2 regions of the Aminobacter sp. UC22_36 genome follow, and region 2 is predicted to be linked to the other one. Evidence: predicted binding sites of a transcription regulator. Region 2 holds the regulator's gene; the other holds the start of a gene.
What was found. The regulator HrcA, encoded in region 2, represses chaperone genes, less so after heat shock. The targets are predictions, from matches to a motif close to GTTAGCACTCNCNNNNNGNGAGTGCTAAC.
Positions count from the first base shown of each region.

Region 1 (15,402 bases), 1.1 Mb from region 2:
TCGACCCGCAAGCGAGCGGTAGACAGATCCGAAGGGGGTTCGTCGCGCATCCTAAGAACCCTGCGGTTGGCCGATAGTTGCAGACGGCGACCTTCCTCGTTTGGGCTTGGGAGGGTAATCGCCCCATCGAAACAACCCCAAATTGCGCTGTGCGTCCGGTTGGGGCGCTGTCGCTCCCGAGTGTGAGCAATTTTTCTGCTCGCCCTTAACGAAGCGATGGTGCCAGCCTCATCTGAGGCGGCGGAGTTGGCAATGCGCAGTCCGCACCTCGGTGAATGTAGGCACTGGCGAAATCGATCACCTGGCCAAGCGAAATAGGTTCACAAGGCTTCGTGACTGCTCCGATAGCACCGGCATAATCTAGCGGGATCTGGTCGGGGCTCCCGGTGACAAACACCACCAAGACGTGATGATCGTTTGCTAGCCGCTGAGCAATATGCGGCCCCGTGAGCCCGTCTTTCAGGTTGAGGTCGACAAGGGCCAGATCCGGAGCATGCATTCGAGCTAGCTCCAGCGCTCGCTTCGCATGATCCGCCATGCCGACCACGTCCAGTCCTAGTTCGAGCAATTGAAATTCCAAGTCCAGCGCGAGGAATACTTCGTCCTCAACGATGAGTACCTTTAGCGTTGGCTGACCAGATCGAACCACTGAAACGCCTGTCGCGCAAAGAAAATGTAGGCGTTCCGCGGTGCGCTGCCTGCCGCCTTTGTCGCAGCAACAAAAACCATGCTTAGCGGGAAAGGTTCCCTTGCCACGTAGAAGGGGGCGCTACGGACGCAAAGGTAGGCAACCTCTACTCAGGGTGCGTTTTGGCGCGACTGCTTTAGAGCGACCTTCGGCAATGGCGCCGATGGCTCGGTGCTGATCAGAACGCCGGCAATTCTGGCGAAGCTGACAAAGGCCTGTCGTGCCTGTTCAACGGACATTTGTCCGGCGATCGCCGCGTTGCAGCTTCTCTCGGCGCAGGTGAACACCGGCCCCCGACGACCTGTCGGCCAGTGCTTCAGGAACATCATCGCCTCCTGCACCGAGTCGATCTCGTGGACAGCGCCGTTTGTTTCAACCTGCACCGGAGCCAAGAAAGGGAGTTTTGCCATTCTTACCTCCTAACTTGTGGTTGTGTCCGGTGCCTCGGTCTGCTTTTCCGTGGCTCCCGGAGAAGCGATCGGACGTTTGGTCGAGGCCGTTCTGGCGGGGAATTCAGCACGGCATAGGCTAGGTTTTGCCTTTCAGCGAACGCTATGGCCGCTTCCTGGGTCGGAAAATCAAGCGTGACCTGGGTCAGCGTATCATCCCCTCCGGTGTAGCCCATCAAAGCGTCAATGAAGGGCGGCGTCCGCCGTTCAAACACCAGCCGCCACGGTTGAGCCCTGCCGCGGGCAGAGGTCATGACACAGCGGCCAGGCCGGAAAATCCGCGCCGAACTTTGCCCGCTCAGTGGTGGCCGCTTGGCGGGAAACATCATTGGAAGCTTGACGTTCGCCGTCCGCCCGCAATTCAACAGGATGCGGTCCGTCTCGACGTTTGGTGTCAGCGGCGCCGTCATCGACTCCTCCTCGCCTGAAGATGCCGGCCGGGACCTTGGGCCCGACCGGCCAGTCAGCCATCACTTGGTGGTATTGATCGCGATGCGCTTGGCGTTCGCCTGCGCCTTTTCCGTCTTGGGCAGGGTCACTGTGAGGACGCCGTTCTTGAATGCCGCCTCCACCCTGTCCTCATCAACCTCGCGGCCAAGAGCAAGGCGCCGCTCGAAACGCCCGTAATAGCGTTCGCTGAACTGACGATCCTTGTCTTCGGTTTCCGATTTCTTCTCGCCGCGAAGTGTGAGAACACCGTCGTCAAGCAGAACCTCGACGTCGTTCTCGTCAAGTCCGGGCATTTCCGCGACCACCCGGATTTCCTTGTCGTTCTCCGAGAATTCGACGCTTGGCCAGGCGCCGTTCCGAGGCGTCATGCGGCCAAACACCGACGGTGTGTCAAATCCCCGGAACACCTCGTCGAACAGCCGGTTGACGTTGCGATGCAGCGACATGAACGGATCCATGTCTTCGCTGCGATAGATCGTCGGAGCCTGGTTATTGCCACGGTTCCATGGAATCAGGTCACGCACACTCATTGTCGTTTCCTTTCGTCTTTCTTGTCCTTTCTCGTCAGGTCACGACGACACCCCACCCCAGATGGGGTGTCGCGCTGGCCGGTTCAGGTAAGATCATGCCGCTACGTTGCCTTCGATCCGCTTCGACGCAGACTTCTTGTCAGCGTCGGCGTTAATCGCGATCCGTCGCGGCTTCATCTCCTCAGGAATTTCCTTCTTGAGGTCGATGATTAGCAGGCCGTTCTCGAGCTTGGCACCCATGACACTGACATGGTCGGCGAGTTCGAAACGACGGTCAAAGGTCCTCATCGCCAGTCCATGGTGGAGATACAAAACCTCGCCATTTTCTGTCTTCGAGCCGTTGATGACGAGCAGGTTCGGCTCATGGGTGATCGAAAGCTCGTCTTCTGCGAACCCGGCTACAGCAAGCGCGATGCGATAGGTGTCTTCACCGAGCTTGACGATGTCATAGGGCGGCCAGTTGTCGGCCTGCGGTGAACTGGATTTCTCGAGCAGATCGAAAACCCGGTCAAAGCCGATGCTCGACCTGTAGAAGGGGGAGAAGTCCATATTTGTTCTCATAGCTACATCCTCCTTGGAGCAACATAGGTACGAGGAAGCGCCAAGAAGCCTGGCGCTCCCTGACCGTGCCGGCCCTTTGCAGCGGCCGACGAATTAAGAGTTGGGAAGCGATTTGCTCGACGTCAAGGGGCGAGCAATCGAGCCGACATTTTGACGGCGTGGTGGTGGATTCACAGGCCGGGGCGACTGGAAAGCGCTCCGTCCAATGCCCATCTAGTCCGCTGGCGAATCGATGGAGGTAAGCGATGACCATGACGCGGGAAGACGTTGTCTCGGTCCTCGGACCGGTGGACGACACAGTGATTGCAGAAGTGATCATGTCCGGCGCTTCGCTCGATGAACTCAGGGAGGCGTGGGGTTGGGCTTTCGGCGACGACGCGTTGATGGGGCAAGGCCGCCCACTTCCCGGAACGCGGGTTGCGGCACTGATTGACTTGATTGAGCCCGACGATGACGAGATAGAGGGCCCGGCCGCACCGGGCCCTGGTGCTCACTGAATCGTAAACACCCCGTCCACTGCTTGCCATTCCGCAGGTTTGATCAGGCGGTGATGGGCAACGCGCACTGAATGGAGCGCGCCTTCAAGTTCCTGTTCCCAGTAGCTGAGGAAACCTTTCAGCGTCGGGAATTCCGGTGCGAGGTCGTATTCCTGCCAGACAAAAAGTTGCAACAACCGCGGGTAATCAGGAAGGTGATAATGGATCTCCGCGGTCGTGAGGCCGTAACCCTCCATCTGCAACCGGAATTCTCTGCTGAGCACAAGCTTGTTCTCGGTCACCATCAAGCGTCCAATCTTTCCGGACGTTCGCGGTTGCCGCCCTGGTCGAATTTGGAGGCGGCGTCGGCGCGAATTTCATCGAGCCGGCGAAGCGCATCCATGACGGCATCGAAAGTCACCGGGGCCGCAACGCCTGGTGGCTTGCGCAGGGCCGGTATGGATTCGACCGCGCATGCATCCGATGCCCAGGAGGCAAGAATGGCACGCTTTTCCTGAATGTCGAGCTGATCGTCCGTCACCACATCGTCGGGATGGCCGAAGAACCGGGCCGGGAAAAGCAGACGGTCCAGTGACAGATCCGTGGTTTCAGGGGCGATCGAAGGGATAATCGTCGGGACGGTTCGTTCCATCGATGGTCCTCCGTTACAACAATCTCCTTTGGGTTGACGTTTCGACGGTGGTCCTAGGCGGACCATCGTCGGACAAAAACTTTGGAGGATTCGAACGAAATTTCAAGCCCCCTCAATCGCGCATTCGCGGCGGATAGCTGCATGAATTCAGCGCGCTAGCACTCGGCATGCCCGAGTGCCAAAATTTTTGCAGCCACCTCTTGAAACTCAAATACACCTCACCCAGATCGATTGCGTGCGATGCCGAAAAAGGGTCGCGCACCCCGCGCCGGATCCGCTTCGGATGCGGCGCGGAGGAACCTCAAAAATCTGTTTGTCCATGAGGAGAACGACATGACGTTCCGTCCATTGCACGACCGTATCTTGGTCCGCCGCATCGAGGCCGAGGAAAAAACGGCCGGCGGCATCATTATCCCCGAGACTGCCAAGGAAAAGCCGCAGGAAGGCGAGGTCATAGCCGTTGGTCCGGGCGCCCGCGACGACAGCGGCCAGTTGCTGTCGCTCGACGTCAAGGTTGGCGACCGCATCCTGTTCGGCAAATGGTCCGGCACCGAGATCAGACTCAATGGAGAGGATCTCCTGATCATGAAGGAGTCCGACGTGATGGGCGTGATCGATGCCGCGGCCCAGGCCAAGAAGGCCGCCTAAGGTGGCACCCGGCATTTAAGAAGGAGCAAGAAAAATGGCTGCTAAGGAAGTCAAATTCCATACCGAAGCCCGCGAGAAGATGCTGCGCGGTGTCGACATTCTCGCCAACGCTGTGAAGGTCACGCTCGGTCCCAAGGGCCGCAACGTTGTGATCGACAAGTCGTTCGGCGCCCCTCGCATCACCAAGGACGGTGTCACCGTCGCCAAGGAGATCGAGCTGGAGGACGAATTCGAGAACATGGGCGCGCAAATGGTGCGCGAAGTCGCGTCCAAGACCAGCGACATCGCCGGCGACGGGACCACAACGGCGACAGTGCTTGCCCAGGCGATTGTCAAGGAAGGTGCCAAAGCTGTCGCTTCCGGCATGAACCCGATGGACCTGAAGCGTGGCATAGACAAGGCGGTCGACGCCGTGGTCGCGGAACTCAAGGTCAATGCTCGCAAGGTCACCAAGAACGACGAAATCGCTCAAGTCGGAACGATTTCGGCCAATGGCGACGCCGAAATTGGCCGCTTCCTGGCCGAGGCGATGCAAAAAGTCGGCAACGAGGGTGTGATAACGGTCGAGGAGGCAAAAACCGCCGAAACCGAACTCGAAGTCGTCGAAGGCATGCAGTTCGATCGCGGTTACCTGTCCCCCTATTTCGTCACCAACCAGGACAAGATGCGCGTCGAGTTGGAAGAGCCTTATGTTCTGATCCACGAAAAGAAGCTGTCCAACCTGCAGGCTTTGCTTCCGGTTCTGGAGGCGGTGGTCCAGTCTTCCAAACCGCTGCTGATCATCGCAGAGGACGTCGAGGGCGAGGCGTTGGCTACCCTTGTCGTCAACAAGTTGCGAGGCGGCCTCAAGGTCGTTGCCGTCAAGGCGCCTGGCTTCGGCGATCGCCGCAAGGCGATGCTGGAAGACATCGCCATTCTGACCGGCGGCACGGCGATCTCGGAAGATCTCGGCATCAAGCTCGAAAACGTGACGCTGAACATGCTCGGCCGCGCCAAGAAGGTGGTTGTCGAGAAGGATAACACCACCATCGTTGACGGCGCTGGCTCCAAGACCGAGATCCAGGGGCGTGTTGCCCAGATCAAGACTCAGATCGAGGAGACCACCTCGGACTACGATCGTGAGAAGCTGCAGGAACGCCTGGCCAAGCTCGCCGGGGGTGTCGCCGTCATTCGCGTCGGCGGCTCGACCGAGGTCGAGGTGAAGGAGCGCAAGGATCGCGTCGATGACGCGATGCATGCAACTCGGGCGGCAGTTGAAGAAGGAGTGCTGCCGGGCGGCGGTGTTGCCCTGCTGCGCGCGGTAAAGGCGCTCGACAATGTCCAGGCCGACAACTCCGACCAGAAACACGGCGTTGAGATCGTGCGCCGCGCCCTCGAAGCCCCAGTGCGACAGATCGCGGAAAACGCTGGCGCCGAAGGCTCGATCATCGTCGGCAAGCTGCGCGACAAGGCCGAGTTCGGCTACGGCTGGAACGCACAAACCAACGAGTTTGGCGACCTCTACACACAGGGCGTCATCGATCCGGTGAAGGTGGTGCGCACCGCACTTCAGGACGCCGCGTCCGTCGCTGGCTTGCTGGTCACCACCGAGGCGATGGTGGCCGAGAAACCGAAGAAGGACGCGCCGCTGCCAGCGATGCCCGGCGGTGGCATGGACTTCTAAGAGACAGAGAGGCTGTGTCCGCGTCCATCCGGGCGCGGACACAGCCCCAGACGGGTGATGCCATGGATACGATCAACATCAACAAGATTGCGCCGCCGCAACGTGCGGCGACCGAAATGAATTATGAGGCCGATCTAAAAGCCGTGCTGGAGCCGGTGCTGACCGAGGTGCTCGACATGACTGAATCCGCAGGCTGGGACCGGCGGAAGGCAGCGTACACGGTGATGTTCTTGGCGGCGCGGCAGCTGTCGGACGGAAAAGCGAACCCGAAAACGGATGTTTGACGCGGTCGCAAACTGAAACTGGCGTTCGCCGGCAAATGAGAGGAACGGACAATATCGTCCGTTCACGGTAGACCCGATGGCCAGCCGGTGGCGTCGAAAGGAGAAATCTAGAGTTCGGGGCCGAAAAATGACTACGCGTTGGTCTAGCTATCTTGCGCTTTCGGCAGTCTTTCTTGTTCTGGCGCCGGCGCCCGCATTGGCAGCCGCACCGCAGCCCGTCATTAGCGCAAGCGCCGAGCGCCCTCTTCCCGATGTATTGCAAGAAGTGACACCGGCTGTCGTCAACATCTCAGTCACTTCCGGCTCCGCAGCCCAGACCAATCCGCTTTACAATGATCCCTTCTTTCGTCGCTATTTCAACATGCCCGATGCGCAGCCCAGATTGAGCGCCGGATCGGGCGTCATCGTGGACGCCGAAAAGGGGTTCATCCTCACCAACCATCACGTCGTCGCCGACGCCAGCGAGATCACGGTGACGCTGAAGGATCGACGCCGCTTCACAGCTGAATTGATCGGCAGCGATCAGGCGACCGACATCGCGTTGCTCAGGATCAAGGGCGACCGGCTCACAGCCCTCTCCTTCGGTGATTCCGATACGCTGCGCGTCGGTGAACCAGTCGTGGCGATCGGCAATCCATTTGGTCTCGGCCAAACCGTTACCGCTGGTATCGTCAGTGCGCTTGGCCGCAGCGGCATCAACATCGAGGGCTACGAAGATTTTATCCAGACTGATGCCTCGATCAATCCGGGCAATTCCGGCGGCGCATTGGTGACACATGACGGGCGTTTGGTTGGCATCAACACTGCCATCATCGCGCCGGCCGGCGGCAATATCGGCATTGGTTTCGCTGTCCCGATCGCGATGGCGTCGACTGTGATGAAGCAACTCATTGAGCATGGCGAGGTGCGTCGGGGTCGTATCGGCATCGCCATCCAGGATTTGACGCCGGACCTCGCAGACGCGCTCAAACTCACCGAGAATTCCGGCGCCGTTGTCAGCAGCGTCGAAGACGGCTCGCCTGCTGCCCAAGCCGGGCTACTGGCCGGCGACGTGATCATCAGTGTCGATCAGCACCCGATCTCCGGCTCAGCCGATCTGCGAAACCGGGTTGGCCTGGCACCCGCCGGATCGGAGGTGGGCATCGAGTACCTGCGCGACGGCGCGCGAAAGTCTGTCACTGTGCGTATCGAACCTGAAAAGGGAGCAAAAACGGCGGCGCTGCCCGATCGTCTGGAGGGCGCGCAAATCGAAGATGCCGCTGGAAACGTGTTCGTTTCCCGCGTCGACGAAGGCAGCGCCGCAGCCCGTGCCGGCCTGCGAGCTGGGGACGTGATTGTCGCGGTCAACCGGCAGCCGGTCACAACCACGGTCGAACTGGCCACGGCACTGCGCAACACCGCCGGCACGATCGCGCTGGATCTGTTTCGTGGTGGGAACAAGCTCTTCCTGGTTATCCGCTAGGAGCATCCGAGTAGAGCAACGTGTTCATCGATTGGGAGAAGGAGATGAAAAAATCTGTTCGATGGATAATCGCCGCAGGAGCGGCCATTGCAGCGGCGTTGATCCCGGTTCCGGCGCTCGCGCAGGATCAACCAGCAAATCCTCAAGAGTTAACCGGCTTCTGGCTGACGACACCGCATCCTGACCTGGCGATCCGACCCGGCGAGACCGAGTCGATCCCGCTGACTTTGCGTAACCACAATCTGCCGCCTCAGCGTGCGTCGCTGGAGGTGTCAGGCATTCCCGATGGCTGGAAATGGTCGATCAAGGGTGGCAACCGCGAGGTTGGGGCCGTCATTGTGTCGCCCAATGCCACGGAAGAGGTCAAGCTCGAGCTGACGCCACCGGAGGGTGCGACCGGCACGAGCGTGCCGATCGACGTCAAGGCTCGCTACGGCAATCAAACGGCCGATTTGCCGATTACCGTGAAACTATCGGATGCATCCGAGGGCGGCTTGGAACTGAAACCGGAATTGCCGGCGCTGCGGGGTACTGCGCGCTCGACCTTCAGCTTCAAGGTCGAAGTGACCAACAACGGCGCCGAGGAAAGCTTGGTCAACCTGGCCGCCACTGCCCCCGAAGGCTTCCAGACACGCTTTAAGCGCGGGTATGGCTCGGAAGAAATCACCGGCTTGCCAATCGAAGCCGGCGCCACTCAAAACATTACGCTCGAGGTCACACCGGCACGCGCCGCGCCAGCTGGCAGCTATCCGATCGCCATGGAAGTTGCGGGTGGTGGCGCCAGCGCCGCGACAGAACTCAGCATTGAGGTGACGGGTCAACCGGAGGTCGCGTTGAGCGGCCCTCAGGAACGGCTTTCGGGCCAAGCGGTTGCCGGCAAGGAAACGACTTTCCCCTTTACGCTCGCCAACACTGGGACTGCGCCAGCGACGGATGTCGAACTTTCGGCCTCGCCACCCACTGGCTGGAAGGTGGAATTCGAGCCCAAGACCGTTGGCACGCTTGCGCCGAACGCCACAAGCGAAGTCAACGTAAAGATCACCCCTTCCGAGCGTGCTATCGCCGGCGACTACATGATCAATGTTCGCGCCAGCGGTGGAAGCGTGTCGGAATCGGCGCAGTTCCGCGTGACGGTCAATACATCGACAATGTGGGGCGTTGCCGGGCTCGGCGTCATTGCCGCGGCCGCACTCGTCCTCGGCATGGCTGTGATGAGGTATGGGCGGCGATGATGAACACCACAGTCATAACAGCAACTGGACTGGTCAAACGCTACGGCACGGCAACCGCGGTCGCAGGAATAGATCTGTCGGTTGAAGCCGGAGAAGTTGTCGGACTGCTCGGGCCGAACGGCGCGGGCAAGACAACCACAATCCTGATGCTGCTCGGCTTGACCGAGCCAAGTGAAGGCAGCGTACGCATCCTTGGCAAGGACCCTCTGCGCCAGCCCCTTGAGGTCAAAAGAGAGGTTGGCTACCTGCCGGACGCCGTCGGTTTCTACGATGCCATGTCCGGCCGCGAGAACCTGGCTTATACCTCCCGTCTCGCAGGCATGTCAAAGGATCTTGCTCGTGAACGGATCGCCGCGGCCCTCGAAAAGGTGCGACTGATTGAGGTCGCCGATCGGCAGGTCGGCACCTATTCCCGTGGCATGCGGCAGCGTCTTGGCATTGCAGAACTTCTCATGCGCAAATGCAGCGTTGCCATTCTCGACGAGCCGACTTCGGGTCTCGATCCCCAGTCGACCCAGGAATTGCTCGACCTGATCCAGGCATTGAGCCGCGACGGCATGACCATTTTGTTGTCGTCGCACATGCTCAACGTGGTTCAATCGATTTGCCATCGCATCGCACTGTTCAATAAAGGCAAGATCGGCTTTCTGGGCACGATAGAGGAGCTGGCAGCGCAAATTGGTGGCGGCGCCTTCATCGTAGACGTTGAGGCGGACGGCATCGATCTCGCCAAGGCGGCCGGGATGGCGCTGGGGGTACGATCTGTCGTCCCGGGACGACATGGACACTGGCTGGTCGAAGCGGAACGCGACGTGCGCCCGGAACTAGCTCGCTTCGTCGTTGAAGGCGGCGGAGCGTTGAAGAACCTCGACTTGCGTCAGGCAAGCCTCGACGAGGCGTACACTCGCTATTTCAGGGAGGTTGGCCATGATGCGTGAAGGCTCCCCCTTCAAAGGGGTCGCGACCATCGCCCTCAAGGAAGCGGCCGATCACATGACCAGCGCACGCATGCACCTGATCATGCTGCTTGTCCTGCTCACCGCCATCGGCGCTGTTTATGGCGCGATCGGTCGCATCAGCCAAACCACGGCTGAGGATCCCTACCTGTTCCTCAAGTTGTTGACCGTCGCTCAAGAGCCCCTACCGTCGTTCGCTGCATTCCTCGGCTTTCTGCTGCCCCTCGTGGCAATCGCGCTCGGCTTCGATGCCATCAACGGCGAGCACTCGCGCCGGACCATGAGTCGGCTCCTCTCGCAGCCGATCTATCGGGACGCTGTGCTCTTCGGAAAGTTCCTGGGTGGACTGCTGGTCATTGCGATCGCGCTGCTGACGCTATGGCTTCTCATGGTTGGCCTCGGCATCCTTTTCCTTGGCCTTCCGCCGTTGGCTGGAGACCTCGTTCGCGGCATCGCATATCTGGGGGTGACACTGGCATACGCTGGCGTCTGGTTGGCGCTTGCGATCACGTTTTCAACGGTCATTCGCTCGCCCGCCACTTCTGCGCTGGCGGCGCTGTCGGTCTGGCTGGTGCTGACAGTGTTCTGGGGAATGATCGCCCCGTTGATAGCAAATGCTTTCACTCCGATCGATCCGCTCGACCCGATGAGTGTCATCACGCAGTTTGAGACGCAGCAGGCTGTTGCAAGACTGTCGCCGCAGATGCTCTACGGTGAAGTGACAGCGATGCTGCTCGACCCAGCCGCCCGTTCCGTCGGTCCGCTGTTCTTCGATCAGGTCCAGGGTGCAATCGTCGGCGCGCCGCTACCCACAATGCAGAGCCTTCTGATCGTATGGCCACAGATCTCAGGGCTGGTCGCTGCAATGATCCTGCTCTTCACCATTGCCTATGTCGTCTTCCAACGCCAGGAGGTCAGGGCATGACGTCGACGCGTCTTAATCATTGCCTCGGCGCCCTCCGAAGGCGGGATACTGATCTCCCCGATGCCTCGGCCTACTGCATCGGGGAAGTAAGAACGTGGCTAGACGGTCGCGAGCATCCGCTATGCCTTGACGGCATGGCTCGAGGCACCGGTGAAGGCCTACAGCGCCTTGCCCCCGCTTCGCAACGTGCATGAAATATCCGAGCGCTGCGAGTTACAGACAATACCGCTTGCCAAAGCGTCCGATGAAGAAAGGAGGAAACCAATGGAACACAACCTGTTCGAACGTCCCGTCACCATCCTCGTCGGTCTCGGTTTCCCGACGGAGGTCAAGTCCGTGACTGAAGCCATCGCAGTTCTTTACGAATGGCCACCGTCAAGAAGGGATCCGGCGCATGTGATTGCTTTCCACGCCTGCAAGGCAGCGCTCGCCGGTGAGATCGAAGCGGAAACCGCCCGCGGCATGTTTGTCGCCTTTGCCCGGAGACATGACCTTCTTGCCCCACGATCCGAAAATGTAGCCCCAACCCCTTCGATTGGCGAATTCGGTGCGGCCACAATGCACTGAATGGCGGCCAAGCTCGGCGCGAGCGTGCCAACATGGTCCGCGAAGCAAACCTGATGGATAAAGCGATGAACGATGTGCGCTTTCCAGATCCGGTTAAGCTGACGCTGAGGCCCTGGGGCGAACGTGTCGTTGCAAGTTCGTTGGAAGCGATCGAGTTTATGAACGAGCATTGGCCTGACTGGGCTCGCGGTCGCTCGTATCGAGCCGCTTATCGCGCATGCCGCGACGCTCTTGATGGCTGGCGAGCGCCGAAAGAGGCCCGAAAGGCTTTCATGAAAGCTGCAAGCCGTGCCGGTTTGATCTCGTCAACCAAGAGACGACAGCACCTCTGAAGGGTGTCGCGGCGGCTCAGACCATTACCCTGCACGGATACCGAAATTCCCTACTAGGCTGAAAGACATTCCCTGTTCCGTTTCATAGGGAATTGCGACGTAAACCTCTGCGCTGCCTCAACAATTCGTCGCACAGAACCGATGAAGCACCTGAAACGTGACGAAATTCCCTGAATTTGGGGTGCTATCAGGCTAATCGTCGGTTGAGGCCCGTTCGCGAGAGACTGCGCACACCACCAGCGGATTATCCTAAAAAATTGATTTTGCTTTCCTTTCTAAGGAAAGCTTGGCCGATCCCCACTTTCTTCCCCACTTAGATGGATTGCAGCCCTCTATTTCGCGCTCGAAACGGTGTGAACTGGATTTCTCCACGGGATGCGCATTCTGAAATGCCTTTCCTAGTTACAGTGGAACCCAGGATTAGCGACTCGAAGGTCCAGTCTTGCCGTCGAGTAGGCCCGAGAGCATTCTTGAGAAATGCGTTGGGGGCGGTCTGAATGACTCGGCAAATGCTGGTATGGGCTGGTATCGGGTTTGGGGCTCTTATCGTCTACTGGGCGAAAGATCTGTTTGGCATTGATGACCAGACGTTCAGCTGGGCGATTGTGGCCCTGTTGCTGATTGTTGCGCTCTACAACTTGGCGCATCGCCTCGATCTCGTCGAAGAACGGGTCATCCACAAAGATTACTCAGGCATTGTGGCGGCCATCGAGGATGGTGAGCGCCACGCGCCGGTCCACCAGCTTCCTTCCTCTATCTGTGAAAATGGCGTGAAGTCGTTCATTACGCCCGCACACCATATTCTATTCGACGACTTCAAATGGTTTGGGGTCATGTTGAACAGGCACATAGCTGATCCATGGGCAATCGAAGAGCTTCGAGACACCGAGATAAGAGATTATCTAAGCGACGGGCCTGAGTATGGCAGGCGGTACCGTGTTTTTTACAACGCGTGCCAGATGGGAACGCTGGAGGTGTCCATCGGCGGCATTGGATGGATTTCTAGTCCAGAAAAGTTTGAGGAAGAACGGGAAGCCCGCGCATTACTTGAACTCGACCACCTCCGCTTCGTTCCGCATGACGATGCCCACAGCCTAGTGGCTGCAGTTGAACTCTTTATTGGCAAGTTCTCAGATGGCGAAGTTGCCCGCGAACATGCTGTGGCGAAGACCTCCCGATCACTGACCGCACACTTGTGGGAGAGCATGCGTAGGCCGGATGTGGTTCAATCGTTCGAGTACCGTACTCAAGGCCCCTATGACTTAGTGAGACATACCTCGCAGCATTGGCTCAAGAACGGAATCGACCCTTTCGAAAGATGGAAAGGAGACAGATAAGCCGACAGCTTCGAAACCGCTTCGCCTCTCGCCTTTGGCTTTGCGCGCCGCGTGCTTTCTCGGTCGAGTGCTTCAACCTTAGGACGCTTCGCCAGGAAGTGGCGCCCAAGTTGGCGGGTGCCTCAAGAAGTCGCCCTGGATTCCTATTGCTGATTAACATGACAAGGCGCAAGATATCTGACAGTCGGAGGGACTGCCCCATGCGCAATCTTGTATTGATGGCTGGACTTGTGACTGCCAGCCTGATGGCCTTGCCAGCATCCGCAACAAAACTCGAACTTATCCCAGACGTGTCGGGATCTGCTATTCATATTGTTGCTAACAATGCAGTAGGCGGAAAATATTCCCACACTTCTCTTGCGTCATATACATTGGTTATAGACGTAGACACAAACATCATTTTTGAATGCAAGGCGTCACTGGATTATACGCTCCTCAATTCCGTGTATCAGAACGAACAACATAACGCTTATTGCCGACCCGTGCAGACAGCTCCTGCAAGCGGGCCAATCACAGATTTCAAGATACAAGCCCCATATTTCAACCCAGCCAATGGGAGTGATCCGGGCGTCGTCAGACCAGCTTTCTTTTGGGAGGTATCAAAAGGCACAGATGTAAGCGTTTGCATGCAGGTTCCCAGTGTCGGCGCCGGCCTGCCTTTTGCGGCTAGCCGACTCTTCGGCCTGATACACTGCCAGTCAGCGCCCGTTGATATGTCAAAGATTGTGGTCGACCCTGCTGACCCACTGGTGGAACTTGGTGACGTCTCACCTTGAGAGCAGTATCATTACGGATTCGAAATGACACTTGCTTGATTTCATTTGATTAAAATCAAGACAGCGCCAATTCGGGCCGACTTTAGCTATCAGCCGCTCGATCTCATTCTCGATACTACGGCGAACGTTTGCGTCATGGAGATTGAGGCGGTTGCTCATTTCGGCGCCCCTCGGTCCTTGGCTTCCCAACTAGCCCTGGCGCTACCTCGCCTTGGCTTGGCGTCTGGATCGTAGTTGGTGATAAGCAGCGGGACGGACGGAGTGCCGTCTAAATTGATAATCCAGTCATTCGCCGTGGGCCATATGCAGGTTGCGGCTGCCTTTAGTTCGACTACCGCAGCCTCAAGCCTTTGGCGCGGGGTCGGCTCTGCATCGGTCGCTGCGCCAGTTGCGGCAACGGCTCCGGCCATGCCGCGCTGAAGCAGCAGACGTCGGGTGATGTTCATTTGAGCGCGCTCCGTTCAAGTGCCGTATGGATCTCGGTGGCCAAGTCGGCGGCCAGTTCCATGGTATTGGCGAGGCTAGACGTGAGATTGTCGCGATAGGTCATTGCACACCGCCTTTCAGACCCTCATGGGATTCAAGGGCGTCGTGCATGGCCCCGACCAATTCCAATGCGACCGTAAGCGCTTGGGAGATGTCCGCGCTGGGAGCAGGCGCGGCCTTCCCTAGCGAAGCGTCGTCGGCCACCCGGATGCAAAGTGATAGGATCGACTGCGCTTGGTAACTGCACTTCATGAGGTCGTCAGCGCTCATGTCGCTCTGCGGAATAAGCCGGGTCATTGTTAGGCCCCCTTCCTTGCTCTCATGGTGGTTGCGGCTTTGCGGCTACCCTCGATGCGGACGGCGTGCGTTTTGCGGTCGCGCATAAGTGCCGCCTCTACGTGAGGGCTCCAGCGGGTGCCCGTGGCGAAGCGCTCTTTCCAGCGAAGAAATCGAACGGCCGGCGCCGGAACGAACAGGAGTTGATAGGCCTCGTGTTCCCATGCCCGCTCAACCGACACTCGGTAACGCTTGGCCTGCATAACCTCTAGGCTATTGAGGCCGTGCACGTTGACGGCAAGGCGATAGCGCCACCAAGCCACCTCGCGCTGATGGTGGCACATCTGGACGCGAGCCCAACCCTCAGCCCAAGACGCTGCGAGCCTGTCGGGCATGACCGCCTCGGGTACGCGCTCGGCTCGCACAGCGGCAAGAACAACGACATTGTTGGCCATGGTCAGGCCTCCTGCACGATGACGATGTTGAAGCGCTGCGGATTGTCAGGGTCGACGGCTCGGCCCATCCAAAGAGAGGTCGCGGTGGGATCGATATCGCGCGCTGCCATGGCGTAGGCCTTGGCGTGAAACTCTAGCCGGTGCTCGGCAGAGCCCTCCATGTCTCCAAAAAGTATATTGCTGTGAAACCCTGCAGA
Region 1 is NZ_CP171996.1:584,512-599,913, reverse strand. Features, by position in the region: gene ACHMW7_RS06005 (response regulator) at 206-580, opposite strand; gene ACHMW7_RS06000 (DUF982 domain-containing protein) at 799-1,098, opposite strand; gene ACHMW7_RS05995 (NADH dehydrogenase ubiquinone Fe-S protein 4) at 1,101-1,391, opposite strand; gene ACHMW7_RS05990 (Hsp20/alpha crystallin family protein) at 1,608-2,117, opposite strand; gene ACHMW7_RS05985 (Hsp20 family protein) at 2,211-2,678, opposite strand; gene ACHMW7_RS05980 (hypothetical protein) at 2,924-3,175, shown strand; gene ACHMW7_RS05975 (usg protein) at 3,169-3,459, opposite strand; gene ACHMW7_RS05970 (hypothetical protein) at 3,459-3,806, opposite strand; gene ACHMW7_RS05965 (co-chaperone GroES) at 4,140-4,454, shown strand; gene groL (chaperonin GroEL) at 4,489-6,117, shown strand; gene ACHMW7_RS05955 (hypothetical protein) at 6,180-6,401, shown strand; gene ACHMW7_RS05950 (Do family serine endopeptidase) at 6,529-7,863, shown strand; gene ACHMW7_RS05945 (NEW3 domain-containing protein) at 7,884-9,095, shown strand; gene ACHMW7_RS05940 (ABC transporter ATP-binding protein) at 9,095-10,033, shown strand; gene ACHMW7_RS05935 (ABC transporter permease) at 10,023-10,976, shown strand; gene ACHMW7_RS05930 (DUF982 domain-containing protein) at 11,241-11,543, shown strand; gene ACHMW7_RS05925 (DUF982 domain-containing protein) at 11,576-11,875, shown strand; gene ACHMW7_RS05920 (hypothetical protein) at 12,373-13,212, shown strand; gene ACHMW7_RS05915 (hypothetical protein) at 13,413-13,988, shown strand; gene ACHMW7_RS05910 (hypothetical protein) at 14,535-14,771, opposite strand; gene ACHMW7_RS05905 (hypothetical protein) at 14,774-15,205, opposite strand; gene ACHMW7_RS05900 (hypothetical protein) at 15,208-15,402, opposite strand, start outside.
Region 1: a site for HrcA is predicted at 3,961-3,989, ahead of ACHMW7_RS05965 (co-chaperone GroES). Genes of this name have one in related genera too.

Region 2 (15,402 bases):
ACGAGGAAGCGGTGAAGTCGTGGCGCAACACGGAGGAGCATAGGCAGGCGCAGATGGTCGGGCGTGGTGGGGTGTTTTCAGGCTACCGGCTGCGCATCGCACATGTCATGCGCGACTACGGGCTGACCGAACGCACGGAGGCGCCGGCAGATAGCAGGCGGGTGCATGGGTGAGATGTCAGCGCCGCTCGCGCTCGCCTGCCGCACGTTTTTGACTGCTTCTTTGCCCGGAATGCTCCATTTCTGAGTATTTGGTGAGTACCTTACTTTTTTGTCTGTACTTGAGCATGGGAAAGTAAAGCCCCAGCTATCGGCCATGACGCCGGGCTCGCTGGATGGATCATCCGGCAGACGGCGCTTCAAAGGGGCCGGCCGCTCTTGACGGCGGCACCTCAACGTCGATTGCACCGCGGCAAAGCCGGGTCGAAAGGGGACAGATCATGAGTAGCTACAAGGGCAAGAAGGCCGTAATCGTCGGCGGCACGCATGGCATGGGGCTCGCCGTCGCGCAGGCTCTGGTCGCCGGCGGCGCCGACGTGCTGATCACCGGCCGCACCGAAAAGACGCTCGACGAGGCGCGGCGCGTACTCGGCGACAACGCCTACGTCGTCCGCTCCGACATTGCCGACCTGCGCGAGATCGCCAAGCTTGGCACCGAAGTGAGCGAAAAGCTCGGCCAGATCGACTTCCTGCACATGAATGCCGGCATTTCCGAACTCGAGCCGTACGACCAGGTCACTGAAGCCTCCTTCGACCGCCAGTTCAGCACCAACACCAAAGGCACTTTCTTCACCACACAGCGCCTTGTGCCGCTGATCCGGGAAGGCGGCGCCATCGTTTTCACCTCGTCGGTCGCCGATGATTCCGGCACGCCCGGCATGGTGGTGTATTCCGCCACCAAGGCTGCGGTGCGGTCGTTCAGCAAAGTGCTGGCCGCCGAGCTTCTGCCACGCAAGATCCGGGTCAACGTGGTCAGCCCCGGCTTCATCGACACGCCAACCATGGGCGTCGCCGGCGCGACAGCCGACGAACGTGCCGCCTTCATGGCGATCGGCGACGCAGTGACGCCGATGAAGCGCCACGGCACGCCGGACGAGGTGGCGCGCGCTGTGCTGTTTCTCGGCTTCGACGCGACCTTCACCACCGGTGAGCAGATCAAGGTCGACGGCGGGCTCGGCCAGAACCTGTCGGTTTCGCCGGACTGAGAAGAGCGCCAGCTAGGCGTTGCCGATCAACACCCCCGCCGCAAACACCAGCGCGCCGCCGAGCACCACCTGGAAAGCGGCGCGGAGGAACGGCGTCTGCATGTAGCGGTTCTGGATGTAGGCGATGATCCAGAGCTCGAAGAACACGACGACCGCGGCGACCATCGTGGCGGTCCAGAAATGCGGGATCAGATAGGGCAGCGCATGGCCGAGGCCACCCAGCGTTGTCATCAGGCCGGTGGTGATGCCGCGCTTGACCGGTGAGCCACGCCCCGACAGCTTGCCGTCGTCCGAGGCCACCTCGGTGAAGCCCATTGAGATGCCGGCGCCGATCGACGCTGCGAGGCCGACGAGAAAGGTCTGCCAGGTGTCGTGGGTGGCGAAGGCGGCGGCGAAGATCGGCGCCAGCGTCGACACCGAGCCGTCCATCAGTCCGGCGAGGCCCGGCTGGACATAAGTCAGGATGAACTGGCGGCGTTCGGCCAGCGTTTCCTTTTCGCTGACATGCTCGGGCACGTGCTTCTGCTCGAGCTTCTGGGCGAGCGATTCATGGCTCTGCTCGGCGAGCGCGAGATCGTCGAGCAGCTTGCGGGTCGAGGCGTCGCTCGTGCGCTTGGACGCCTCGACGTAGAAGCGATAGGCCTGCCGCTCCATCTGCTCGGCCTGCTCGCGCACCTTGTCGACGCCGAGCGGCCGCACCAGCCAGTCGGGCTTGCGTTCGTAATAGCCGCGCACATGCTCGCGGCGGATCAGCGGGATGCGTTCGCCAAAGCGCTTGCGGTGCTGTTCGATGAGCTGATCGCGATGGCTATCCTCCTCCTCGGCCATGTCTTCGAACACCTTGGCCGATTGCGGAAACTCGTCGCGCAACCCGTCGGCATAGGCTCGGTAGATGCGACCGTCATCTTCCTCCGATGAAATGGCAAGCGCCAGAATCTCCTGCTCGGACAAGGAATCGAAGGCGCGGCGGCCGAAGCCGAAGACACGGGACAACATCAGCGAATCTTCCAGTTTAGAATAGTTCTAAACTATGCATTTGACGCCTGCCGGTCAATGCGCGCGCTGCGCGTGATCTATTTGCCGCATGTCGAAGAAGGTGCAGCCACGTCCCTTGTTATAGGGCAATGTGTGGCTATATAGCCTAATCTCACCCGATAGAAGGATTGCACAATGGCGGCCAAGCAGCACGCGCATCACATCGACCCCAAGCCCGTGCTCGAGCTGATCGCCAGCATCGAAGCAGATCTTGCCCGCCTCAAGGGCATGCTCGAACCGCAGCCGGAACAGTTCGACCCGGCCAATCCGCACAACAAGACCTGCGACGGCAAGCTGACGCCCGATGGCGTCGAATGCTGCTACCGCCTGTTCGACGAAGGCAAGTCGCGCTACTCGGTGGCCCAGGCGATGAAGATCTCGTTTGCCGCAGCGACCCATCGCTTCAACGCCTGGCGCAAGGCAGGCGGCGAGAAGCGGGTGCGGTCGCTGCTGGGGTGAGGCGTGTTGACCGCAGGCAAGAAATGCCAACGATCTGGCTTTTCTAACGAGGAACGCCCAGAGCCATAGCGGAGGGCCGGAGGGCGTCAAAGCAAAGCCGAAGCGCCCACGCCGCCAATGCCATCGCCGCCAAATCCGCCCTCACCGGCCGCCACGCGGCCACCTCTCCCCCACTTCGTGAGGGAGAGGAAACGCCAATCTCATAGGGACCAACCTCGCAGAACCTGAATTCCTCGCCTCCACAAGAGAGGAGGGAGGCCACTAAGGGTCGGCATGCCCCGACAGCACTTGCGCAGCACCTGATACGGCGTTGCGGAAGGCATCGTCGAAGCCGACGCCACTGATACCCCAGCGCGTAGCAGGTGGCTCGTCGGCAATGCGCCATTCGGCAACCCAGCCGGCCGGCCGATTGTTCCAGACGATGGTGCCGACAAGCGCCCTCTCGCCGCCGGCCATCCGGGCCAAGGTGCCGAGGCGCGCCGGATCGGCTGCCGGCAAAGTCCTGACACTCAAGCCGGACTGCATGATTTGTGCTTGCGACGGCAGGACGAGCGGCAATGCCAGCTTGTCGGCAGCGGCGATGAGCGCGGTACGCATGTCCTGATCGCGCGGGCCAAGGCTGTCACTGGCAAGCATGCTTGCGGCCCCTTTCATGTCGCGAATGCCGATGACAGCAACAAGGCGCGGACGCTTGAGCCATGGCTTGCGGTCGAGCGACTTCAAAAACGCGTTGAGCTTCGCCTCATCGAAAACGCAGGTGAGATCGTGCGGCCGGTCGTAGCTGCCCTGCTCGTCGTGGATCGGCGTGCCGCTCATACGGTCGCGAAATGTGTAGCTGGCGACAAGCTCGCTGGCATGTCGAACCTGTTCGGCAAGGCGCGGCGCGTTGAGCAGCCTGGAGTCGCCCGTGATGCGGACCACGACATCGCGCAGGCAGGTGACAAAGCCGATGTCGCGGCGTTCGGGCGCGGTGCCACTGGTGATTGTGCCGGTCGTGTAGAGCTCGGATGCCAACGCCTGGCCAAGGCATGTGACGACCAGCAGCGCCGCTGCCAGCACGGTCCTCATTCCGCCGCGAAGCATGTGCCGCACCCTCCCTTCGGAGGGTGCAACCTAGCAGAGCAGGCAGCGATGAAAAAGGCGGCGGCACCGGACGTTGCTCGGATGCGCAAAACGATGCTGGCAAGCCGGTACTAGTCCAGCGTGCGGCGGAACCTGAACAGGGCAAGTCCGGCGAAGATGGCGACGAACAGGCCGAGTATGCCGACCTCGGCTGATATGGCCGGGAATTCGGCGCCCTTCAGCATGACGGCGCGGATGATGCGCAGGAAGTGCGTCAGCGGCAGGATTTCGCCCAGCGCCTGGGCCCAGCCGGGCATGCCGCGATAGGGAAACATGAAGCCCGACAGCAGGATCGACGGCAGGAAGAAGAAGAAGGTCAGCTGCATCGCCTGCATCTGGGTGCGGGCGATCGTCGAGATGGTGTAGCCGAGCAGCACCAGCGCCAGCACAAAGACCAGGATCGCCGACAAAAGCAGCGACAGCGAGCCGATGAAGGGGATGGCAAACAACAGCTTCGAGGCGACCAGCACGACCGTCACCTGCACCGCGCCGACGACCAGATAGGGCAAGACCTTGCCGAGCATGATCTCGGCCGGGCTCGCCGGCATGGCGAGCAGGTTTTCCATCGTGCCGCGCTCGGTTTCGCGGGTCAGCGCCATCGAGGTCATCATCACCATGGTCATCTGCAGGATCACGCCGAGCAGGCCAGGCACGATGTTGTATTGCGAGATGCCCTCGGGGTTGTAGCGACGGTGGACGACGACCTCGAGCTGGCCCTTGGCCGTCGCGGCCGCGGCGGCCTGCATGCCTTGCGCCCTCAGCAGCGCCTGGTTGGCGACGGTGCCGAGCGTCGACACAGCACCGCTCGACGCCGAGGGATCGGTGGCGTCGGCCTCGATCAGTATCTGCGGCGTGTCGCCGGCGGCGACCCGGCGGCCGAAATCGGCCGGGATGGTGACGACGAAGGCGACCTCGCCGCTGGCCATCAGTTGTTCCGCCTCGGCTGATGTCTCGGCGATGTGGTCGAAGCGGTAGTAGTTGGTGTTCTGCAGCGCCGAGACCATGGCGCGGGTGTATTGGTCGTTGCTGGTGGCAACGAGTGCCGCCGGCAGGCTCTTGGGGTCGCTGTTGATGGCGAAGCCGAATAGCACCAGCTGCATCAGCGGCACGCCGAGCATCATGGCGAAGGTGATGCGGTCACGCCGCATCTGGATGAATTCCTTGGTCAGCAGCGCACCGAGCCGCGCAAAGGAAAAGAAGCCGTTGGCGGTCATGACATATTGTCCCTGGAAGCGGCCATGAACTGGATGAAGACGTCCTCGAGGCTGGTCTCGCCCGGCTCGACGGTCACGCCTTCGCGGCTGCCGATGTCGGCAAGGGCTGCCTCAAGCTTCTGCCTGTCGGAGCCGACGACATGAAGTGTGGCGCCGAAGGGGGCGACCTGCTCGACGCCGGGCCGGCCTTCGAGCGCTGCGGCGATCTGGTCGAGGCGCGGGCCCGACACCACGAAGGTGGTCAGCCCGGCATTGCGCACGACGTCCTCGACGGTGCCCGACGCCAGCATCTTGCCATAGGAGATGTAGCTGATGCGGTGGCAGCGCTCGGCCTCGTCCATGTAGTGGGTCGACACCAGAACGGTCAGCCCGCCGCGCGCCAGGCGGTGGATCTCGTCCCAGAACTCACGCCGCGCCTTGGGGTCAACACCGGCGGTGGGTTCGTCGAGCAAAAGCAGCTTCGGCTTGTGCATGATGCAGGCGGCGAGCGCCAGGCGCTGTTTCCAGCCACCTGACAGCGTGCCGGCAAGCTGGTTGCGGCGCGTGGTCAGGCCGAGCTCTTCGAGCGTCCGGGCGACATGCTCCTCGACAGGCCTGAGCTTGTAGAGCCGGGCGACGAATTCGAGGTTTTCGCCGATCGTCAGGTCCTCGTAGAACGAGAACTTCTGCGTCATGTAGCCGACTTCGCGCTTGATCTTGAGGCTGTCGGTGCGCAGGTCGTAGCCCAGCACCTGGCCCTCGCCCTCGTCAGGCGTGAGCAGGCCGCACATGATGCGGATCGTTGTGGTTTTGCCCGAGCCGTTGGGCCCGAGGAAACCGACGATCTCGCCCTCGGCGACCGTCATGGTGACGTGATCGACGACGGTCTTGTCGCCGAAGCGCTTGACCAGATTGGTGACTTCAATGGCGTTCATTGGGTGCCGTAGGCAGGGGAGCAGGGGAATGGGGCAATAGGGCAGGGCAGCAACGCACCTGACATTGCCCTACTGCCTTACTCCCCTGCTCCCTTCTGCAGTGCCACATCGACGATCTGGCCCGGCTGCAGCGCCGAGTTGGCATCTTCGGGGCGGGCCTCGACGAGGTAGACGAGCTTCTGCCGGTTCTCGAGCGAATAGATGACCGGCGGGGTGAATTCCGGGTCGGGCGAGACGTAGCTGACCTTGGCTGTCAGCCCATCGGCGCAGCCGTCGCAGCGCACGGCAAGACGGGTGCCGACCCTGACCGAGGAAAAGGCCTTTTCGGGGATGAACAGCGTCAGCTTGACCGCACCGTCCGGCAGCACCGACAGCACCGGCGACGACGGGCCGGCGGTGTCACCGGCATTGCGGATGACATCGTCGATGCGGCCGGCCGCAGGTGCTGTCAGTGTGCGCTTGGACAGCCGCCACTGGGCCTGGCCGAGTGCGGATCGCGCCTGCTCGACCTGCTTGTCGGCGGCCTTGATCGCGTCTTCACGCGCCGGCAGGCCGGCAACGTCAAGGTTGGCTTCGGCAAGGCCGATCGCCGCCTGCGAGACCTCGACCTGCGTCTTTGCCTCATCCATCTGCGCCTGGGTGGCGATGCCGCGCCTGAACAGGTCTTGCGTCCGCACCAGGACGCGGCTCGCCTCGTCCGACTGGGCCTTGGCCGAGCGCACCGTTGCCTCAAGGGCTGCGATCTCTTCCGGGCGCTTGCCGACCTTGAGATCGGCCAGTTGCGCCTCGGCCTGGGCAAGGGCGGCCTCGGCCTGGGTCACTGCGATCCTGGCGTCGCCGCTTTCAAGCGTGACAATCGGCTTGCCGGCTTCGACACGATCGCCGCGGCGCACGGATACGGTTTCAACCTGCGCCACTTCGATCGGCGCAAGTTGGACATAGTCGCCCTCGACATAACCGACAGCGAGCGGCGCCGGGGCGGCGCAGGCCGAAAACAAGGACGCCGCAAAGGGAATCGAACAAAGGATGCTCATTTCTTTCCTGCCTTTCGCGCGGCGATGATGGCCGCGACGTTTTCCTTGGCGACACCGATGACCTTGGCGGCCTCGGCGGGACCGATGTCGGCCCAGTCCATGCGCCGCATGACGGCGGCGCGGGCAATGCGGAAGTAGACGACCTGGCCGATCATCATAAACACGCTGATGCGGGTCTTTTCACTCTCCGCCTCTTCGCCGGTGGCCGCGGCCCAAAGCTGGCACAGCCGGCGATGCACCGGCTCGAAGACGCCGGTGTAGATGCGGTCGAGCGCGTCGGTCGGCGTCGACAGCTCGCGCAGCACGAACTGCACGATCTCGCCGGCTTCGGGACGAGCGACCATGAAGCCAACCATGCGCTCGACCGTTGCGTCGATCTGTGCTTCGGCCTGTTCTGATGTCACCCGCTGGATCTGTGCGGCACCGCCGAAGGCCTGGGCGACAATGGTCCGGATCGTCTCGACGATGTAATCGGCGGCGGCGAGCCGGAGCCCTTCCTTGCCGCCGAAGTGATAGGCGATGGAGCCGATGTTGGCATTGGCCTGAGCCGCGATCTCGCGGGTCGAGGTGCCGTCGAAGCCCTGGCGGCCGAACAGCTGGAGTGCTGCCATCACCAAGGCCATCCGGGTGGCGTCGGCTGCGGAATTTGTTTGTGGGGTCTGTGTCTTGCTCATGCAGCGTATTTAATCAATCGATTGATTAAAGTCAAATGAAATGTTGCGCCGCCTGCCGGGCCGCGCTTTATTGGCGCGATGGCGAAGGAAATCGAGCGCAAGTTCCTGGTGAACGGACAGGAGTGGCGGAGCCTTGTCGAAGACAGGATCCGCATCCGGCAGTTCTATCTCGCATCGAACACCGGCAGGTCCGTGCGGCTTCGCATTTCGGATGGCGAGTTGGCGACGCTGACGCTGAAATTCGGCTCCAGGGGCCGCGAGCGCGACGAATTCGAATATGCGGTGCCCCTCGCCGAGGCCGAGGAGATGATGGATTTCGCCATCGGCCGTGTCATCGAGAAGACACGTCATCATGTTAGCCATCGTGGCCGTCTCTATGAGATCGATGTGTTCGGCGGCGAATTGAGGGGGCTGGTCATCGCAGAGCTCGAGACGCCGGAAGATGTCCCGGCTTCGGAACTGCCAGCATGGATCGGCCGGGAGGTCACCAGCGATCCGCGCTACTACAATGCGTCGCTTGCCCTCAGCGACGTCCCGGAGGCTGTTGCATGAGCTTTCGCATCGATCCGCGCCTGGCGCTTACCGGCGAGGTTCGTCGTATTGCCGGCGAAGAGATCGAAAAGATCGCCGCCTATCTGAACACCGCCCGCGACAATCCCGAAAAGGCCCTGCACAACGCCCGCAAGCGTCTCAAGGCGCTGCGCGCGCTGCTGCATCTCGTCCGACCGGGCGACGAGGCCCTGTGCCGCGCCGAGAACGACCGCTATCGCGCCATCTCGCTATCGATCGCCGGCCCGCGCCAGGCGACCGCGCTGATCGAGACCATCGACCGGCTGGCCGAAGATTTCGCCGAGGACGCAAACGCTGCCGGGCTGGCAGCGATCCGCGCCAGGCTGGTGCGCCATCGCGCGCAAAGTGCTTATGGCGAGGCGGGGGCTTGGCGCGGTGCTCGACGATGCCGTCGCCGAATGCCAGGCGGGATTCGCAGCGCTGCAGGCACTCTCCCTTCCCGACCTGCCCGAGAACGCCGCCGACGTTTTGGCCGATGGCGCGCTGGCGACATTGCGGCGGGCACGCAAGGCGTTGCAGCAGTCGCGCGAGCGCGGCGAAGCCGACGATTTCCACGACCTGCGCAAGGCGGTGAAGCGGCATGCCGCCCACCTGTCGCTGCTGCGCAAACTCTGGCCGGCGCCGGTCAAGCCGCGCCGCGAACGTGTCGAGGCGCTTGGCGAAAGCCTGGGCGAGTTGCACGACGTGTTCGTCATGCGCAGGCTGATCGAGGCCGGCGAAGCGCCGTTCGACGTGCCGGAGCCGAAACATCTGGTGAAGTTGCTCAAACGTTCGGAAAGGGCCTTGCGCAAGCTGTGCCTTGCGGACGCCGCCGAACTGTTCGAGGAAAAGCCCAAGCGCACGGTGCGCAAGCTGGCGAAGAACGTCCGCGACGACCTCAGCGAAAGCATGGCGGATACTGAAGCCGACTAGCATCCGCAGCGCTGGCATCGCCGGCCCGCCTCATGTTACGTCCTGTGCGTCATGACGCAAAAGACCGACACCTTGCTCGATCGCCTCGGCCGCTGGCTCGCCTCCCGGCTGCAGGTCGAATCCTCAGGCTACGAGCCCTACACGCCATCCGATCCGGACACGCTGCGCCGTACGCTGGAACCCGGCGACATCCTGCTGATCGAAGGCAACCAGCGGATTTCGGCCGTCATCAAGTACCTGACCCAGTCGACCTGGTCGCATTCGGCACTTTACATCGGCGATGCGCTGCCGGAGCCCGCAGACGGCTCGGAACGGCCGCGGCTGATCGAGGTCAATCTCGGCGAAGGCTGCGTTGCCGTGCCGCTGTCGAAGTACCGCACCTACAATACCCGCATCTGCCGGGCCAACGGCCTGTCTCCAGAGGATCGCGACCATGTCGTCAGGTTCATGGTCGAGCGGCTCGGCCTGAAATACGACCTCAAGAACATCACCGACATGCTGCGCTTTTTCATCCCGCGGCCACCGGTGCCGGTACGCTGGCGCCGCCGCATGCTGGCCTTCGGCTCGGGCGACCCGACGCGTGCCATCTGCTCGACGATGATCGCCGAAGCCTATGACCAGATCCGCTATCCGATCCTGCCCGAGATCACGCGCGCGCCCGGCCGTGCCTCGGCGCAATCGACCTATATGCGCCAAGAGATCATGCACATCCGCCACCACTCGCTGTACACGCCGCGCGACTTCGACCTGTCGCCCTATTTTCGCATCGTCAAGCCGACGCTGGAATATGGCTTCGACTACAGGCAAGTGACATGGGGAGAGCAGAAGCAGGCTGGCAACGGCGCGTGATCGCCCACAAGCTCATTCGTCCTGTTTGGAGAAGTCGTCGTCGAGGCGCTTTTCCAGATCGACGAGGTCCTTGGGCAGCGGCAAGCCTTGCGCGCGCAACTCGCTCAGCTTCTCGCGCAGTTGCTCCTGCAGTTCGTGGGAATCCTCGGGCTGGTTGACCATCTCCTGGAGCAGGACCGCTATCTGGGCCTTGATCTGTTCGAGCGCCATGGTCCGGTCCTCCGTGGTTTTCAACTTGCCTCAGCATGCGCGAAATCAGCCGCGCCGTACAGTCGACATCGGCAGATGGTCATGACTGAACCAAATCAGGCCAAGCCGCCAAAACGCTGGCGATAGTTTGCCGGCGTGATGCCAACCTGCCTCAGGAAGGCGCGGTGCAAGGAAGCGAGGCTGCCAAAGCCGGGTCCGCTCGGCGACATGCCCAAGCGGCCTTCGAGATGCCGGCTTCGACGAGATCGCGTTCGCCCTGACGGCGGATGCCTGGTCACGAACCTATTGATCGCAAGCCGTCGCCACGAGTTCGCGTAAAGGTGGCCAATTCCCGCCATGGTCCGCGCCTTGCAGCCGACAAGCCGCGCGCTGGCCGACAAATTCTTGCGCCGAACGAATTGCAGGGCAACGCGGCGCTCGACGCCACGCTGGAGGAAATTTCGCACCGCTATGGCCAGCCGACCGCTGACTTTGTCCGGCAGCAGCTCGAATATCCCAGACCGTAGAAGGATAGTGTGCGCCAACTGATGGCGCACAACTCAGCGCAGCATGCGCGAGATCAGCTGCGCCGTATAGTCGACCATCGGCACGATGCGGGCATAGTTGAGCCGCGTCGGGCCGATGACGCCGAGCGCGCCGACGACGCGGGCATCCTTGTCGCGATAGGGCGCAACGACCAGCGACGAGCCGGAGAGCGAAAACAGCCGGTTTTCCGAACCGATGAAGATGCGCACGCCCGAGCCCTCCTCGGCGAGGTCGAGAAGCTGGATCAACCCGTCCTGGGTTTCCATGTCCTCGAACAGGTGCTTGAGCAGTTCGATGTCGGCCTGGGCGGTGACGTTTTCGAGCAGATTGGCGCGGCCACGCACGATCAGCCGCGACGGCAGCCCGCTTTCGGCGCCGGCCCAGACGGCGAGGCCCTTTTCGACAAGATCCTGTGACAGCGTGTCGAGGGCTGCCTTGGTCTCGTCCTTGATGCGGGCGATCTCGATCCGGGCCTCGGCCAAAGTGCGGCCACGGATATGGGCGTTGAGGAAGTTGGACGCCTCATGCAATTGGGAGACGGTGACGCCAATCGGCAGCTCGACGACGCGGTTTTCGACATCGCCGTTCTGCGACACCAGCACGGCGAGCGCCTTGGTCGGTTCGAGCTGGATGAACTCGATGTGCTTGAGCGCGACCTCGTTCTTGGCGGCGAGCACGAGGCCCGCGCCACGCGACATGCCCGACAGCATCTGGCTCGCCTCGGTCAGCATGTGCTCCAGCGTGGCGCCCTCGCCCGAAGCCTTGACCTGAGCCTCGATCACGCGGCGCTCATCGTCCGAGAGATCGCCGAGTTCCATGAAGGCATCGACGAAGAAACGCAGGCCCTTCTGCGTCGGCAGGCGGCCGGCGGAAATGTGCGGGGCGTAGACGAGCCCGAGTTGCTCGAGATCGCTCATGACGTTGCGCACGGTCGCCGGCGACAGCGACGAGGGCAGCATGCGCGACAGGTTGCGCGACCCCACAGGCTCGCCGTCGCGCAGATAAGAATCGACGATGCGCCGGAAGATGTCGCGCGAACGCATGTCGAGCGATTGTAGCGTGGGATCGGGTACCGCTTTGGTCATCTGCTTCATGGTCTCCGTCCAAAATGATATAGACCCCCACAGCGCGAACACAACTGCTGCTGCAGCGGAACCGGTTTTCCTTTGCGCTGGTCCTGCCATGGAGCTACAAGCCGGCAACAATTTCCGATTTCGCTATAGAAAGTAGCCGTATGCGCCCCTCCAAACGCCAATTCGACGAAATGCGCGCCATCTCCTTCGAGCGCAACGTGTCCAAGCACGCTGAAGGTTCCTGCCTGGTGAAGTTCGGCGACACCCATGTCCTGTGCACGGCGAGCCTGGAAGAAAAGGTGCCGGGCTGGATGCGCAATTCCGGCAAGGGCTGGGTGACAGCCGAATACGGCATGCTGCCGCGCTCGACCGGCGAACGCATGCGCCGCGAGGCCTCTTCGGGCAAGCAGGGCGGCCGCACGCTGGAAATCCAGCGCCTGATAGGCCGCAGCTTGCGCGCCGTCGTCGACATGGGCGCGCTCGGCGAACGCCAGATCACCGTCGACTGCGACGTGATCCAGGCCGATGGCGGTACCCGCACGGCCTCGATCACCGGCGCCTGGATCGCGCTTTACGACTGCCTGCGCTGGATGGAGACACGCCAGATGGTCAGCGTCGACAAGGTGCTGAAGGATCATGTCGCGGCAATTTCGTGCGGCATCCATGACGGCCAGCCGGTGATCGACCTCGACTATCTCGAGGATTCCTCGGCCGGCACCGACGCCAATTTTGTCATGACCGGCAAGGGCGGCATCGTCGAGATTCAGGGCACCGCCGAAGGCACCCCGTTCTCGGAAGAAGAGTTCCTGCAGCTGATGGGCCTCGCCCGCAAGGGCATCACCCGGCTGGTCGACCTGCAGAAGATGGCGGTGGGCTGAGGCTTCGCCATGCGGCCCTCGGCGATCCTTGAATCCGCGCTCTACGTCACCAACCTCGACGCCGCAGAGGCGTTCTATGGTGAGGTGATAGGGCTGGAGCGGATCGCCAAGGTGCCAGGGCGGCATGTGTTCTTCCGCTGCGGCCAGGGCGTGCTGTTGTTGTTTTACGCGGAAGCGACACTGCAGCCGCCGAAGCCCGATGCCAGGCTGCCCGTGCCACCGCATGGCACAACGGGTCAGGGGCATCTGTGCTTTGCCGCGACGGCTGAGGGAGTCGAGCAATGGAAGAGGCGGCTCGAAGGCGAAGGCATCGCCATCGAAGCCGATTTCGAATGGCCAAATGGCGGTCGTTCCATCTATTTTCGCGATCCCTCGGGCAACTCGCTTGAAATCGCCGAGCCGAAACTATGGGGTCTTTGATGCGCAAGCTTGCCGACAACGAGATCGTGATCGCCAGCCACAATGCCGGCAAGCTGCGCGAATTCGCCGACCTGATGGCACCATTCGGCATCGGCGCCAAGTCGGCCAAGGAATACGGCCTGCCCGAACCCGACGAGACCGGCACGACCTTCGAGGAAAACGCCTACATCAAGGCGCTGGCCGCCGCGACCGCGACCGGGCTGCCGGCGATGTCGGACGATTCCGGGCTGGTGGTCGACGTGCTCGACGGCGCACCTGGCGTCTACACCGCCAACTGGGCCGAAAGGCCGGACGGCACCCGCGACTTCGCCATGGCGATGCAGCGCACCGAAGACGCCATGCAGGAGCGCGGCGCCAAGGCCAGCGACCAGCGCACCGGCCGTTTCGTTGCCGTCATCTGCCTGGCCTGGCCTGACGGGCATGCCGAATATTTCCGCGGCGAAGCCGAAGGCAATCTGGTGTGGCCACCACGCGGCGAAAAGGGCTTTGGTTACGACCCGGTGTTTTTGCCTGAAGGGTTCGACAAGACCTTCGGCGAGATGAGTGCTGAGGAAAAGCACGGCTGGAAGCCCGGCCAGGCCGACGCGCTGTCGCACCGGGCGCGTGCGTTCCAGAAGTTCGCCCGCGCCATGCTCGGTTCGGCTTGATGGGGGTTACGTCGCTCAGCCGCGACCCCGGCTTCGGCGTCTATGTGCACTGGCCGTTTTGCGCGGCCAAATGCCCTTACTGCGACTTCAACAGCCATGTCCGCCACCAGCCGGTGGACCAGGAGCGTTTTGCCCGCGCCTTCGCCACCGAACTGGCGACGATGCGCGCACGCACCGGTCCGCGCGAGGTGACGAGCGTGTTCCTCGGCGGCGGCACGCCCTCGCTGATGCGGCCAGAGACTGTGGGCGCCGTGCTCGATGCCATCGCCGCCAATTGGACGATTGCGGCCAATGCCGAGATCACGCTGGAGGCGAACCCCTCGTCGGTCGAGGCCGAACGCTTCCGCGGCTATCGCGCGGCGGGCGTCAACCGCGTGTCGCTGGGCGTACAGGCGCTGAACGATGCCGACCTGCGCTTTCTCGGCCGGCTGCACAATGTTCCCGAAGCACTGCATGCCATCGGCCTTGCGCGCGAGATCTTCCCGCGCCTGTCGTTCGACCTGATCTATGCCCGCCCCAGCCAGAAGCCCGACGCCTGGGCCGCCGAGCTTGAACAGGCGATCGGCTATGCCGTCGACCATCTGTCGCTGTACCAGCTGACCATCGAGGAAGGCACCCGCTTCTTCCAGCTCTACAATGCCGGCAAATTCGAGATCCCCGACGGCGAGCACGCCGCTGAACTATATTCGATTACGCAAGAGGTCACGGCGGCCCACGGGCTGCCGGCCTACGAGATTTCCAACCACGCCAGGCCTGGCGCCGAAAGCCGGCACAATTTGACCTACTGGCGTTACGGCGAGTATGTCGGCGTTGGCCCCGGCGCGCACGGCCGTTTTCTCGAAGATGGCACGCGCATCGTCACCATCGCCGAGAAGCTGCCCGAGCGCTGGGCCGAGTTGGTCGAGGAGCGCGGCCACGGCATCACCGGCGGCGAGACGCTGAACCGTTCGGAAGAGGCCGACGAGTTCCTGTTGATGGGCCTGAGGCTCGTCGAGGGCATCGACCTCGCCCGCTACGAGCAGCTTTCCGGCAAGTCGCTGTCGTCGGCGCGGCTGTCGATCCTGCAGGGCGAAGGGCTGGTGGCGCCGATCGGCAACTCACGCCTGCGCGCCACAGCAGAAGGCATGATCGTGCTCGATGCCGTCGTCGCCGATCTGGCGCGCTAGGCGGAAGCTGCGGTGAAGAACGTGCTCTTCGTCTGCAGCCAGAACAAGTTGCGCAGCCCGACCGCCGAACAGGTGTTTGCCGCCCGTCGCGACATCGAGGTCGATTCCGCCGGCACCAACCACGACGCAGAGAACCCGCTGACGGCGGAACTGGTGGCCTGGGCCGACATCATCTTCGTGATGGAGAAGGCCCACCGCGTAAAGCTGCAGAAGAAGTTCGCCAAGGCACTCTCGGCCCGTGTCGTCTGCCTCGACATCCCCGACAACTACGCCTTCATGGACCCGGCACTGATCGCGCTGCTGGAAGAACGGGTCCCGAAGCACCTACGCTGATATCTCCTCGACGTCCGGGTAGCCGCTCAACGTATTGGTTCGCCCGCCAAGGCCGCGGCAAACGACGCGAGCCGCAAGAAAGATCGCGTAACGACTTGAGACCCGGGGCGACGGCCGAGTCTGTTTCAGGCCCTTCGTTGCATCGAAAACACGTTGGTCCCTT
Region 2 is NZ_CP171996.1:4,823,128-4,838,529, forward strand. Features, by position in the region: gene ACHMW7_RS27085 (antibiotic biosynthesis monooxygenase family protein) at 1-173, shown strand, start outside; gene ACHMW7_RS27090 (SDR family oxidoreductase) at 440-1,204, shown strand; gene mbfA (iron exporter MbfA) at 1,217-2,200, opposite strand; gene ACHMW7_RS27100 (hypothetical protein) at 2,375-2,698, shown strand; gene ACHMW7_RS27105 (DUF2066 domain-containing protein) at 2,960-3,781, opposite strand; gene ACHMW7_RS27110 (ABC transporter permease) at 3,892-5,034, opposite strand; gene ACHMW7_RS27115 (ATP-binding cassette domain-containing protein) at 5,031-5,948, opposite strand; gene ACHMW7_RS27120 (HlyD family secretion protein) at 6,026-6,982, opposite strand; gene ACHMW7_RS27125 (CerR family C-terminal domain-containing protein) at 6,979-7,656, opposite strand; gene ACHMW7_RS27130 (CYTH domain-containing protein) at 7,735-8,208, shown strand; gene ACHMW7_RS27135 (CHAD domain-containing protein) at 8,578-9,138, shown strand; gene ACHMW7_RS27140 (YiiX/YebB-like N1pC/P60 family cysteine hydrolase) at 9,190-9,987, shown strand; gene ACHMW7_RS27145 (hypothetical protein) at 10,000-10,197, opposite strand; gene ACHMW7_RS27150 (hypothetical protein) at 10,518-10,703, shown strand; gene hrcA (heat-inducible transcriptional repressor HrcA) at 10,737-11,807, opposite strand; gene rph (ribonuclease PH) at 11,957-12,673, shown strand; gene ACHMW7_RS27165 (VOC family protein) at 12,683-13,093, shown strand; gene rdgB (RdgB/HAM1 family non-canonical purine NTP pyrophosphatase) at 13,093-13,740, shown strand; gene hemW (radical SAM family heme chaperone HemW) at 13,740-14,906, shown strand; gene ACHMW7_RS27180 (low molecular weight protein tyrosine phosphatase family protein) at 14,919-15,239, shown strand; gene ACHMW7_RS27185 (GNAT family N-acetyltransferase) at 15,365-15,402, opposite strand, start outside.